DNA from 2 places in the Clostridium amazonense genome. Region 1 is predicted to be linked to the other one. Evidence: predicted binding sites of a transcription regulator. Region 1 holds the regulator's gene; the other holds the start of a gene.

Region 1 (3,465 bases):
GGGAGGGGTTAATTTGATTTTAAAAAAACTAGTAAAAAAAATAACGGAAAAGGTAAGTGTTTTTTTAAGTCAATTCAAAAAATTAAGTAAGTCTATATATTATATAGGTGGAAATGATGCATTGCCACCACCATTAACAAAGGAAGAGGAAGAAGAGTTAGTTAAGAAACTTGTAGATGGTGATGAAAGTATAAGGTCTATACTAATAGAAAGAAATTTAAGGCTAGTTGTATATATAGCTAGAAAATTTGAAAATACAGGAGTTAATGTAGAAGATTTAATATCAGTAGGAACTATTGGATTAATAAAAGCAGTTAACACTTTTGATCCAGAGAAAAAAATTAAGCTTGCTACATATGCATCGAGATGTATAGAAAATGAAATATTAATGTATTTAAGAAGAAATAGTAAAATAAAGACAGAAATATCATTTTATGAACCATTAAATATAGATTGGGATGGAAATGAACTTCTTTTATCTGATATTTTAGGAACTGAAAATGATGTTGTTTACAATTCTATTGAAGATGAAGTAGATAAACAGTTATTGGTTATAGCTATGGATAAGCTGAATGATCGTGAAAAAGAAATTGTTGAATTAAGATTTGGATTAAATGGATATAATGAAAAAACACAAAAAGAAGTAGCAGATATGCTTGGAATATCACAATCTTATATTTCAAGATTAGAAAAAAGAATAATCAAAAGATTAAAAAAAGAAATTAATAAAATGTTATAAGGTTTGTCTCAGGTATAAAAGTTATTGTATAAGGAAATAATTAAAATGCAATTACTCTGAAGGGAATGATGACCTTATGATGATAAACAAAGTAGAAATATGTGGAGTAAATACAGCCAAATTACCAGTCTTAAAGGCTAAAGAAATGAGAGAACTTTTAGAAAAAATGCAAAATGGAGATGAAGAATGTAGAGAAAAATTTATAAAAGGTAATTTAAGGTTGGTATTAAGTGTTATTCAAAGATTTAATAACAGGGGAGAAAATGTGGATGATTTATTCCAAGTTGGATGCATAGGACTTATAAAAGCTATAGATAATTTTGATTTAAGTCAGAATGTAAAATTTTCTACTTATGCAGTTCCTATGATTATTGGAGAAATAAGAAGATATTTAAGGGATAATAATTCAATTAGAGTTAGTAGATCACTTAGAGATATTGCATATAAAGCATTGCAAGTAAGAGATAGACTAATCAGTAAAGATAATAAGGAACCTACAGTATCACAAATAGCTAAAGAACTAAAAATCTCTAGAGAAGAAGTAGTTTTTGCATTGGATGCTATACAAGATCCTGTGTCTTTATTTGAACCTATTTATCATGATGGTGGAGATGCTATTTATGTTATGGATCAAATAAGTGATAACAAAAATTTAGATGATAGTTGGCTTGAAAACATATCTATAAAGGAAGCTATGACCAAATTAAGTGATAGAGAAAAGCTTATATTAAACTTAAGATTTTTTGATGGTAGAACACAGATGGAAGTAGCAGATGAAATAGGAATTTCTCAGGCACAGGTATCTAGACTAGAAAAAACAGCATTGAAACATATGAGAAAATATGTGTAAGGCCTTATTTTAAGGCCTCTTTTTTTATCTTATAATAAATTGTGAATATTTATTATAAGTATAAATATATATATAATAATAAATTTATATTTATAAAACAAAAGGGGGTAAAAAATTGGAAAGTTCAATGTATGCTATTAATGGATTAAAAATGATGGAAGTAATAGATTTAAACACTGGAGCTAAACTTGGATATATAAAAGATTTAAAAATAGATTGTGATGAATACAGAGTAAAATCTATAGTACTTCCAACACAAAAAGTTGGATGGTTTTCTAAAGAAAATAATATAGAGATTCCATGGGAAAAGATTAGAAAAATAGGTGTAGATGTGATATTAATAGATGGAGATGGCATAATTGATATAGATGAAGAGTAAAAAATTAGTTACTATAAAAATAGTTATAGAATTTTGTTTTAATATGTGTATAATAAAAATATAATAAATTGTTTTAAGAAAGTAGTGAATGAAGATGAAATGTCCGTTTTGTAGTGCAGAAGATAGTAAAGTAGTTGACTCAAGAGCTACAGAAGATAGTTTAGCTATTAGAAGAAGAAGAGAATGTCTTAATTGTGGAAAAAGATATACTACATATGAAAAAGTAGAATATATGGCTATATTAGTAATTAAAAGAGGTAAAGATAGAGAATTTTTTAATAGAGAAAAAATAATAAGAGGCATAGTAACTGCTTGTCAAAAAAGACCAGTACCAAGAGCTATAATTGAAAATATTGCTGATGAAATAGAAAAAACATTAAATAACAATATGATTCTAGAAATTAGTTCAGAAGAAATAGGAGAAATGGTACTTGAAAAACTTAAACAAGTGGATGAAGTTGCATATGTAAGATTTGCATCAGTGTATAGACAATTTAATGATATAGATACATTTTTGCAAGAAATACAAAATTTAAGAAAAAATTAGTAATAAAAGTAAATGTTTGATTAAACATTTACTTTTATAATATAGGGTTCCAAGTTGAAAAATGAAATTATTCAAGTATTAAATGAGAATAGTGTTATTCCAAGAAGCAGTAATTATTTAAAACGTTATTCATAAAAATTTCAAAGAAACTCTAATGAATTTGCCATTTTATTTCCAAGACTAAACGGCTATTAGTGAACTAAATTTAGAGCTATGCAATTAAATTCTAGCCTATTTTTCATAACTTTTCGTCAGTAATTCACATTAATAAGATTCCATTATTGATGTGAATTACTTCCTTGATTTATAAAAAATATACATTGAATTCTCAATTACATATTTCTAAATTTAGTTCACACGACATCCTGTCTAGGCAGTCGCTGAACCCGTCCTTGGGTTCAGGTCTTGAAAATAAAACACAAATTAATAAGAGTTTCTAAATCAATTTTTAAAGAAATACTAATTTAAATAATTCCTGTTTCTTGATAAAAGAAAAAGTTTTTTTAAGTGAGAAAGATATTATTTTAAATTTGAACTTGGAACCAGTTGACAATTGAAAATTGACAGTTATGGTTAATATTATTCATTTTATTTATAATATTTAAAATAGAAATACTTAAAAACTATGTTTTTATATTGTTTTCAATCAATTTGCTGTGCAAATTTAATAAAAAATCATTCTTTAAAATTGGAAATCCAATTTTTACATTCACTGTCCACTGTCAATTGTCAATTTAAAAAATATAGATTAGAATTTAGCATTAAAATTATTAATTGGAAACATACATAGCTTAAAGTTTAAATTTAAATTCCTATATAAGTAAAAAAGATTAAAATTATAAAATATATTATAATTTTATAATAAAAGTTTTGAATTTTATAAATAAACAGTTAGAAAGTGTGGAGTTATGGAAATTTTAAAAAATGATAAAAACAAATTTTTGAAATAT
Region 2 (3,465 bases), on a different contig from region 1:
ATATGAAGCAAGTGAAAAAATTATAGATGTAAAAGAGGAAAGCGAAGCATTTAAAGTGATTTTAGATTATGCTTTAAACTTAGTTCCAATAGCATCAAAAGGAAGTTTTTTAAAATATTGTGAAAATGAAAATGAGTTTGAATTTATTTCGGTTTGTGGTTATAGTAAGGAACTAGAAAAAAAGAGAATTCCAAAGGAAAATATATTCTTATACAGAAAAAATAAATTAAGTGATATTGCAATAATAGAGACAAAAGAGGTTATAAGAGACAAATATTCAGAGCTATATAAAATATCTAGTGATATTGTTAGTGTGGTGTGCGCACCTATTTATATAGATGAAAAATTAGTAGGTGTTATTAATTTAGATAATACAAATGCAAATAAAAACTTTACAAATGATGATATACATATATTAAAATACATATTGAATGAATTTAAGTTAGTTATAAAAAGTCAAACAATACAATCCGAGTTAAGAAATAAGTCTACATTTGATAGTCTGACGTCTATATATAGTAGAAGCTACTTAAAGTATCTCATGGAGTATTATTTAGAAAATGAATTTACAACGTATGATATTAGTTCGTTAGTATTTATAGATATTAATTCATTTAAGTATATAAATGATAATTATGGGCATAAGGTGGGCGATGATATATTAAAAAGATTTGCAGCTATATTAAGGAATAGATTAGATGATAGAAGCATATATGGAAGACTTGGTGGTGATGAGTTTTTAATAATGTTTAATGGGTTCTCTAAAAAGAAAACTTTGGAAATTATAAAAGAGATAGAAGTATTATGTGGAGAGATATGTGTAGGTAATTATAATTTAAGTTTTAGTTATGGTATTTATGAAATTGTAGGTAAGAGTGAAGAAAATTTAGATTTAGAAGTGTTAATTAGTAAAGCGGATAGTGAAATGTATAAACAAAAAAGAATAGTAAATAGAACGAGTAAATATAAAATAGGAAGTTTAATATAAACTTCCTATTTTGCATTTAATACATATTATGAATGATTATAGTTTTGTAACATTTGAAGCTTGAGGGCCTCTTTCTCCATCTACAACTTCAAATTCTACTTTTTGACCTTCTTCCAATGCTTTATAACCATCACTTTGAATTGCAGAGAAATGTACAAAAACATCTTCTTCACCTTCAACTGATAAAAAACCAAATCCTTTTTCTGCATTAAACCATTTTACTGTACCTGTTTTCATGAAAATTCTGTTGCTAAAATCTATAAAAATCTATAAAATTTTTAATTTCTTGTTCAATCTGCTTTCTGCTATAAAACTACTTAGAGAATTATGCCAATTTTTAAAATTATTAAACTTTAAAAACTTTAAATAGAAACTATGTAGTACATTTTCAAAATAAGACCTGTATGAGAAATTACTAGAAATTTATATATTTGTTGCAACAGTTCACCTCCTCTTAAAATATAATTTAAAATTTGTCATATTTATATCTTTTTCTATTTTAAAAAATTTATACTATAAATTTTCAAAATAGAATAAGATATATTTTAATAAAAAGTTGAAAAACGCATATAAATATTATAAAAGTATAAATTTAAAATATTTAATATACTATATTTTTATTGGATTTTTTTAAGAAATACAAAAAAGCAGAAGTGTCAATTTAAGCTAATAAATGAAAAATGTAATAATCATATGTTAAAAGGTGATAAATAAGTTTTATATCATCTTTCTGAAATAATTTATTAATTGATATAATTTTTTTCCTAGAGTATAATAGACCGAGTGCAATATGTCGTGTTTTTAGGGGGGAGTTTATGCTATATGTTGTTAAAAGAGATGGTAGAAAAGTTGAGTTTGATTCTATAAAAATAACTAATGCTATTAGAGGATCAGCAGACGAAATATCATATGAACTACTTGAAAGTGAAAAAATAGAACTAACTCAAAAGATTATAAAAAGAATTGAGAAATTAAATGTAGAGGAAATAACGGTAGAAGAAGTACAAAACATTGTACAGGAAACTTTATTAGAAAATGGTCATAAGCCAATTGGTATAGCTTATGCTAATTATAGAAAAGAAAGAACTAGGCTAAGAGAAATTAAGTCAGATTTAATGAAGGCTATAGAAAAAATTGGTGTAGAAACAGATAGAGATAATGCCAATGTAGGAAATAATTTTAGTTCAAAGTTATTAAGAATAGCAAGTGAATCTAACAAATGGTTTAATTTATCTACTATGCCTAAACATTTATCTAAAGCACATGAAAATGGAGACTTATATTATCATGACTTAGATAGCTACAACCTTACAATTAATTGCTTACATATACCAACCAAAGAGGTTTTAGAAAGAGGTTTCAACACTGGATACGGATATTTAAGAAAAGCGAAGCGTATAGATTCAGCAGCAGAGCTTTCATGCATATTACTTCAGTCTACACAAAATGATATGTTTGGTGGACAGTCACATCCGGATTTTGACAACGATTTAGCTGTATTTATAGAGCCAACAAGAAATCAATTAAGAGATGAATTTAGAGAATTAGGAATAGCAGAAGAAAAAATTGAAGATGCCGTTGAGAAAAAATTAAATAGAACTATAGAGCAATCAATGCAAGGAATAGTTTATAATTTAAACACAATGCATAGTAGAGCAGGTTCTCAAGTTCCATTTTCTTCTATAAATATAGGGATACCTAACAATAAAGATGGAGCACTTATTTGTGAAAAGTTTTTAATTGAGTATGAAAAGGGATTAGGTAGAGGTGAACAGCCAATATTCCCTAATATTATATTTAGAGTAAAAGAAGGCATAAATAAGGAACCTAATGATCCATATTATTATTTATTTGAACTTGCATGTAGAGTAGCAAGTAAAAGAATGAATCCTACATTTATGAATATAGATGCAGATTTTAATAAGGAATACTACGATAAGGGGTATATGCCAGCAACTATGGGGTGTAGAACTTATCTTATGAGTAATTGCAATGGTGAACCAGGAACAAAGGGAAGAGGAAATATAGCACCTACAACTATAAATCTTCCAAGAGTAGGTATACTTGCAAAAGGAGATACTAAAAAATTCTTTACATTACTTGAAACAAGGTTAGAACAAGCTAGTGAATCTTTAATGCATAGATATAATGTATTAAAACATCTTAGAGTAAAAGATTTACCTTTTGTTGCAGGCGAAGGTTTATTAAAAGGATCAGAAGGATTATCACCAGAGGATTCAATAGAGCCGATTCTAAAGCAAGGTAGTTATGCTATAGGATTTATAGGTCTTGCAGAAACTTTAATAGCACTTACTGGAAAACATCATGGTGAGTGTGAAGAGTCAAGAAAGTTAGGAATAGAAATAATAGGTTTTATAAGAAACTTTACAGATAAATTAACTAAAGAAACCAGTTTAAACTGGGGATGTTATGCAACTCCAGCTGAAGGACTAAGTGGAAAGTTTATAGTACAAGAT

Evidence for each region. Region 1 encodes NrdR, which represses ribonucleotide reductase genes. Its sites were predicted from a motif close to CACNANATNTNGTG; they were not measured.
Region 2: the regulator NrdR is predicted to act here: its motif matches at 1,773-1,786, upstream of nrdD (anaerobic ribonucleoside-triphosphate reductase).

What each region holds. Positions count from the first base shown of each region.
Region 1 is NZ_JBWKMH010000033.1:652,559-656,023, reverse strand. It holds gene sigE (RNA polymerase sporulation sigma factor SigE) at 1-739, shown strand, start outside; gene sigG (RNA polymerase sporulation sigma factor SigG) at 816-1,589, shown strand; gene AC07E4_RS17825 (YlmC/YmxH family sporulation protein) at 1,705-1,968, shown strand; gene nrdR (transcriptional regulator NrdR) at 2,063-2,515, shown strand; gene pgeF (peptidoglycan editing factor PgeF) at 3,424-3,465, shown strand, end outside.
Region 2 is NZ_JBWKMH010000002.1:65,703-69,167, forward strand. It holds gene AC07E4_RS00415 (sensor domain-containing diguanylate cyclase) at 1-988, shown strand, start outside; gene AC07E4_RS00420 (cold-shock protein) at 1,025-1,225, opposite strand; gene nrdD (anaerobic ribonucleoside-triphosphate reductase) at 1,804-3,465, shown strand, end outside.